DNA from 2 places in the Streptosporangium sp. NPDC049078 genome. Region 1 is predicted to be linked to the other one. Evidence: riboswitches for the same ligand, from Rfam matches in the RefSeq annotation. Region 1 holds a riboswitch; the other holds the start of a gene.
The links. Region 1 has a riboswitch for cyclic di-AMP ahead of AB0B90_RS27475 (CHAP domain-containing protein). Riboswitches for the same ligand answer to the same signal wherever they lie in the genome.
Positions count from the first base shown of each region.

Region 2: linked by a shared signal. The riboswitch ahead of AB0B90_RS17155 (NlpC/P60 family protein) and the one ahead of AB0B90_RS27475 (CHAP domain-containing protein) in region 1 are both predicted to bind cyclic di-AMP.

Region 1 is NZ_JBEZEL010000016.1:233,780-237,282, forward strand. Features, by position in the region: gene AB0B90_RS27470 (hypothetical protein) at 1-965, opposite strand, end outside; cyclic di-AMP (ydaO/yuaA leader) riboswitch at 1,694-1,832, shown strand; gene AB0B90_RS27475 (CHAP domain-containing protein) at 1,851-2,546, shown strand; gene AB0B90_RS27480 (extracellular solute-binding protein) at 2,977-3,503, shown strand, end outside.
Region 2 is NZ_JBEZEL010000009.1:191,473-194,975, forward strand. Features, by position in the region: gene AB0B90_RS17150 (LuxR C-terminal-related transcriptional regulator) at 144-344, shown strand; gene AB0B90_RS17155 (NlpC/P60 family protein) at 424-1,473, opposite strand; cyclic di-AMP (ydaO/yuaA leader) riboswitch at 1,479-1,626, opposite strand; gene AB0B90_RS17160 (amino-acid N-acetyltransferase) at 2,061-2,648, shown strand; gene AB0B90_RS17165 (RDD family protein) at 2,877-3,503, shown strand, end outside.

The sequences.
Region 1 (3,503 bases):
GTCCACCACTCGTCGGGAACGTCCACCGTCTCCACGGCGACCCCCCGGGCCGAGAGCAGGACCCGCAGGGAGGTGACCGCGGTGGACGGCAGGCTCAGCACCCGCTGCTCGGCGGCCAGGCCGCGCAGGGTCATCTCGGCGGGGATCCCGCCGTCGTAGACGGTGATTCCCGGCTGCTCCCCGACCCGGGCCAGGTCGCCGGGGTCCTCGCGGCGGTGCGGGAAGTAGGCCACCGGCTCGGCCGATCCGAGCCCGGCCAGCCAGCCGAAGTAGCGTTCGCGGTGGATCAGGCCGTTGCGGACCAGCGAGGTGCCGAGGACGACGGTGCGCTCGGCGGGGCGGGGCCTTCGCAGCGGCTGGGATCGCAACCAGGCGAAGTCGTGGGTGACCAGCTCGACTCCCCTGGCACGTACGGCCTTCGCCAGGTCGGAGGGCACCGGCAGCGCGGTGAAGATCGACAACCGCCCCGCGCGGGCGGCGGCGCGCAGCCTGAGCCCGGCCGCCGTGGCGAGGACGGTCCTGAGCCTCCCCGCCTTCCCCCTCGCCCTCAGCAGGGGCGTTCCCGTCCTGCCGGTGAGCAGTTCCAGGAGCCTGATGGTGGCGAGCCCGTCGTCGACGATCACGATCCGGCCGGGGGACGCGGTGAGCCAGCGGAACTGGACCTTGCCGGAGAAGGCGTCGCCCACCGCCCAGGTCTCCCCCCGGCGCGGCCTGGGCATGTCCGGGCGCGCCGGGGTGAGCTCAAGCCCTCTCGGCAGGGTGAGGCGGCCGAGTTCGCGGCCTGTCACGGCCAGCGGGCGGAGTTTCGCCCGGGGTACGAGATGGCTGCGGGCGCCGAGCAGCCCGGCGTGGTGGGCCTCCACCGCGCAGAGCATCTGCAGCGGGGATTCCACCCAGGCGATGGCCGAATCCTGCTCCCGCGCGTGGTCTCGACCGTCCTCCACGCCGGGCGATGACCCGTTCACGACTGGCACAACCTAACCCGGTGGCCTTAAGGAGCAGGGAACTGCGGGTGAACAGCCGACCACGCGAGATTGCAGATGATCTCTCTGGTCTTTACCTCTCCGCCGCCACCGTCCGAGATCGGATGCGACCGGATGTCCGTCGGGCGGGCCGGCGTCGGCGGGGCCACGATGATTCATCGTCGCGGGCCGGGCGGGGAGGCGCCGGCCGTGGACCCCGATCACCTGGAGGCCGCGAGAACCTCCTCGGACATGGTCGTGAGCCGCCGGGCCCCGTGCGCGCTCTCAGGCACTTCCATGGGAGAACTCCTACCATCCGCATACTTTTTACCATCGAATACTTGTTCTAAAAAATGGTGACTATACGATCTTCGACGGAGGGTCCCCCCACGCGCGGTAGCACAACCTGGCCGACGCCTCGCGAGCGGGTCGGGAAAACCCGGATCGCCGTGAACGCGGGGGATCCCGGACGCCCCTCCATCCCCGGAGGAAGGTGCGCCCGGCGCCGGAGGGGCGTGATCGACTCCCCTCTTCCCCTCCAGGCGGCACCCCGCCGTACCCCCTCATTTAGGACGTATTACCAAGTCAGAGCAATGTGTCCCACTTGTAATCGTCTGCCGTGTTGTCGTACGTTCGTCCTGTTCATGGCAATTGTCTAGGTCTATACAGATCTGTGCATTGCCGTCACATTGCCCGACCGCGCTCCACCCGGCGGAACCTTCCGCCGTCGGTGAGCACGGCCGCCGAATCCGCGAAGTCTGCGGAACCGGGGAACCACGTTCCTGGGGTGAATCAACGCACTCATGCGTCGTAGGGCACTTCCCAGCCCGAACCCGTCAGCTAACCCGGTAGGCGGTATGGAAGCGAAGCAAGGAGTCGAACCCCCGCATGACCAAGCATCGCCTCACCTCCACCCCCCGCGCCGTCTGCGCCGTCCTGGGCGCCTGCGCCGTCCTCGCGACGGGCACCACCGGCGCGGCTCTGGCCGACGGCCACGGCGTCGTGAACGCACCGCCCGCCGACACCCGCGCGCAGGACGCCGGGGCCGCGAAGACCTCCCTGCAGGTCATCGCCGAAGGCCTTCCCAAGGTCTCCGCCGCACAGATCCTGGACATCGCCTCCAAGCAGATCGGTGTCCGCGAGAACGCCCAGGGTGGTGGAACCAAGTTCCAGTCCTGGTACGTTTCGAGCCCTCGCGCCAAGGAGACCATGGCCCGCGACGGCGGCAAGAGCGTGTACGAGTACGCCAACGCCCCCTGGTGCGCGATGTTCGTCTCCTGGGTCGGCGAGACGGCCGGCATCCGCCCCACGATGGGCTGGGACGCCTACACCGTCGCCCACGCCAAGTGGTTCAAGAACAACGGACACTGGGGCACCGTCCCCACTCCCGGCGCCGTCGTCTACTTCGACTGGGCCGGCGGCAAGAGCATCGAGGGCATCGACCACGTCGGCTTCGTGAAGAAGGACAACGGGAACGGCACGATCACCACGATCGAGGGCAACACCGGCAACGGCGCCGTCGAGGAGCGCGTCAGGCCCGTCTCCCAGGTCGTCGGTTACGGCTACCCGGTCTACTCGGACTGACCTCCGGCCGCCCCGGCCCCCCGCCGGTGAACGCGGACCGGTCATCACACTCCCAGGGGCGCCGCTCGTTCGAGCGGTGCCCCTGACGATATTCCATATTCCACCCCGCCCGCCCCTCTCTCTCCCCTCCGCGAGCCCCGCACGGCCACGAAATGCCCCAACTGGTATGCCCGTGAGGTGGGAGCGCTCCCAATCACCCTTGTGGGAGGTATGTCGACTTTTCACACCAAAAGTCCCACCTAAAGCGGCTGGATGTAACGGTTGAGTTTCGGCATATTGACGTCCTGGTTGCCCATCGTCCACTCTTCGTGGGAGCGCTCCCAAAAGCACATTGAGGAACGATCTCGTCGCGACGACCGCGTTTGTCGGGGACCGGTCCGCGATGTCGCCTCCCAATGAAGTTCGGGCGACCACCTGAGAGGGGTCCGGAATGTTGAACAACAAGCGACACGGCAAGCTCGCCGCCGTCGCGGTCATGGCGGCCACCGCCCTGGCCATCACGTCATGCAGCTCCAGCGAGCCGGCGGCACCCGCCGCGGAGGGCGGTTCCTCCGCCCCGGCCGAGCCGGTAACCATCACCGTGCACACCTTCGGTGGCGGTGAGAACTTCGGCTACGACAAGGCCGTGGAGACGTGGAACGCGGCGAACCCGAACATCCAGGTCAAGTACCAGAACCTGACCGACCGTTTCGAGGACGTCTATCTTCCGCAGCTGCTCCAGCGCCTGCAGGCGGGCAGCGGCGCGGCCGACATCATCGCCCTGGACGAGGGCGCGATGGGTCTCATGAAGGCCCGCCCGCAGTTCTTCACCGACCTCGCCGAGTACGGGCTGGACAGCCGTAAGGCCGACTTCCCCGCAGCGAAGTGGGACAACGGCATCAACGCCGACAACAAGCTCTTCGCCCTGGGCACCGACATCGGTGGCATGACCATGTGCTACCGCAAGGACCTGTTCGA
Region 2 (3,503 bases), on a different contig from region 1:
GACGACCTTTGAACAAGGCGTTTACCGTTCCTGGCGGACGGTATTCATTTCCGGCGTCTCGCACCCGGTTTCCAGAGTGGGGGGAGTGACTCTTGATGGCATATCCAGAAGTGGATTCACGCCATGGCGACAGCCCCCTGGGCATGAGCGATATCGGTCTCAGCGATGACGATCTCGTGCTGCTGGCTGAGCTCGCCAAGGGTGTCACGGTCGATCGGGTGGGGCGTCGCCTCGACATCAGCGGGCGGACCGTCAGGCGCAGGCTGAGAGGCATCTGCGACCGCATCGGTGTCGCCACGGCGATCGAGGCCGTCGCCTGGGCCGCACGCCGTCGTCTGATCTGACACGGCACCGCACGCGTGCCCGGCAGGTCGGGCCGGGCACGCGTGCGGGCAGGGCAGGGCAGGACAGGGCGGGGCACGCTCAGGCGGCGATGCGGACGCCTCCGACGAAGGGCCGGTTGTCGATCGTGGTGATGTGGACGACGTCACCCGTCCGGGGCGCGTGGACCATCAGGCCCGCGCCGATGTAGATCCCGACATGGTGCAGGTCGCTGTAGAAGAAGACCAGGTCTCCGGGGCGTAGCTCTTTCCTGGAGACGTGGGTGCCGGCGGTCCACTGGTCGCCGGTGTAGTGCGGCAGGCTGATGCCGACCTTCTGGTAGGCCCACATGACCAGCCCGGAGCAGTCGAAGGAGTTGGGACCCTCGGCGCCCCAGACGTACGGCTTGAGCTGCTGGGTGAGCGCCCAGCGGGTCGCCTCCGCGGCCTTGCCGCTGCCCACGATGGGCACGTTGGTCTTCACCCGGGCGCCCCTGTTGCCGACGGCCCTGGCACGCACCTCGCTGAACAGGTCGCTCTCGACCCGCGCGACCAGACGCTCGATCTTGGTCCGGTTGCCGTCGATCTCCGCCAGGAGCTTCTTGACCTCCGCCGTCCTCGCCTTGGCGCCGGCCTTCGCCCGCTCGGCGGCCTCGATCGCCCGGGCGACCTGGGCGACCTCCTCGCTCTGCTGCTGCTGGAGCGCGTAGTTGGTGGTGGCCTGATCGAGGAAGGTGTCGGGGTCCGTCGCCTGTGTGAAGGCGAGTCCGGAGTTCAGGCCGCCCGACATGTAGGTGCTCTGCGCCAGGAGGGTGGCCTTGGTACGACGGGAGGCCAGCTCCGACTCGCTCGACGCGAGGATCTTCTCGGCGCTCTCCGCGGCCCGCTGGGCCTGCCTGAGCTTGACCCGCTCGCCGTTGTACCGCTCGGCGAGGACGCCGATCTCCTCGTGCAGTTTCTCGGCCTGCTTGGCCAGCTGCTGGAGGCTGGGTTCGGGGTCGGCGGTGGCCGCGACCGTCGGTGTGCCGAGAGTGAGGGTGGCGAATGCCAGGCCGATCACCGCCATGCGGCGGCGCAGCCCGCGCGGCGCGCGTTCTCGACGGCGGGCGTCGTCGCCCGCGTTCTTTCCTCCGCGGTCGCGCTCGCGCTTCACCAACGGGCTCCTCTCCTCGGCCGCCTACCGGGTTAGCTGACGGGTTCGGGCCGGAGGCAGCCCTACCGAGTGCGCCGTTGGCACTCGGATTCACCCCCAAGGACGTGGTGGGTCCCCGGTTCCCCGTGGTGAGGGATTCGGCGGGTCAGGCTTTTACGTCTCTGACATCGAGCACGGAGATTAGTGCACCCGTGGTTCCTGCTCAACCAGAACTGCGAATTCAGTGGAGGTTCCGCAACTGAAGTGTCACGGAAAGATCACATGTCAATATGATCAACATGGCCATTACGCTGCCTTTACCTCCCCGGCGGGGGGTGTGGGGAAGGTCTTCCCAGGTCCGGGACCGTACCAAAGGTGAGTTGTGGCACACGTGAGATGCCGCGCGCCCAGTGTGGTAAAGCGATTACCGGCGGTCATGTGAGGGGGGTGTGCCGCGAGTTAAGGAGGAGCCGTAATTGAAGACCGGTGAGGACGTACGCTGAACGGTCATGGAGCAGCTTGCTGAGCATTCTCCCGTGCCGGTCGTGCGCACCCCGGGCGGCGGGGAGCGACGCGCGGGACCCGAGGGGGCGGAGCCTGACCCGCCCCTGCCCGAGGCGGCCGAGGTCGCGGAGATCGCCAAGGCCGCCGAGGTCGCCGAGGTCTCGGTCCGTCGTGCCCGGACCCCGGACGTCCGCGCGATCAGGCGGCTCGTCGACACCTACGGCGGCGTCGGCCCCCGCCTGCTGGAGAAGGCCACCGTCACCCTGTACGAGGACGTTCAGGAGTTCTGGGTCGCCACCGACGCCGAGGGGGCGGTCATCGGCTGCGGGGCTCTCCACGTCCTCTGGGAGGATCTGGCCGAGATCCGCACCGTGGCCGTCGATCCGACCCGTCGCGGGATGGGAATCGGCCACCGGATCGTCTCCGCCCTCATTCGCACGGCCGCGGAGCTGGGCCTGCGCCGGGTCTTCTGTCTCACCTTCGAGGTCGACTTCTTCGCCAGGCACGGTTTCCGCGAGATCCAGGGCACGCCCGTCGCCCCCGCGGTCTACGCGGAGCTTCTCGCCTCCTACGACGAGGGCGTGGCGGAGTTTCTCGATCTGGAGCACGTCAAGCCCAACACCTTGGGAAACACCCGGATGTTGCTCCACCTGACACGTGAGCCCGACTGTGATGACTTTAGAGCTGACTGATCGGAAAGGTGACTGTCGATACCTATGTCGATACCTTGTGCAGCAGCAAGCATGTGCGTCTGACATTTGCCACATGCGCAGTCTAAGTGAGGTGACGCGGTGAGCACCGGACAGCCGCCGTATCCACAGGATGATCCCGACCGCGATCGCACACCGTCGGGACACCCGGATTACGGACAGCACAACGCGGGTCGAGCCGCTGGCGAACTCGATCCCGACGTAACGGTCATGGGATATCGGTCGGAGGCCTCACAGCCGAACACCGGCCCAGGACAGAGCCAGCCCGGCTACGGCCAGGGTTACGGGCAGCAGGGCTATGGCCAGCAGCCCGGTTACGGCCAGCAGGGTTACGGCCAGCAGCCCGACTACGGGCAGCAGTCCCAGCAGCAGGGCTACGGCCAGCAGGGCGGGACGGGGTCGTACGGGCAGCAGCAGCCCGGCTACGGGCAGCAGTCCCAGCAGCAGGGTTACGGCCAGCAGCCCGGCTACGGCCAGCAGGGCGGGACCGGCGGGTACGGCCAGCAGGGCGGGACGGGGTCGTACGGGCAGCAGCAGCCCGGTTACGGCCAGCAGGCGTCCCACGAGCAGTCGGGCTACGGCCAGCAGTCCCAGCCCGGTTACGGCCAGCAGGCTTACGGCCAGCAGCCGGGCTACGGCCAGCAGGGGGCCCCGCAGCCCGGCTACGGGCAGCAGCCGGACTACGGGCAGCAGTACGGCCAGCAGGGTTACGGTCAGCAGCCCGACTACGGGCAGCAGGGCTACGGCCAGCAGCCCGGGTACGGGCAGCAGGGCTACGGTCAGCCGTACGGCGGTCCTCCCGGGGCGCCCGCCCCGCTCGCGGAGTGGTGGCAGCGG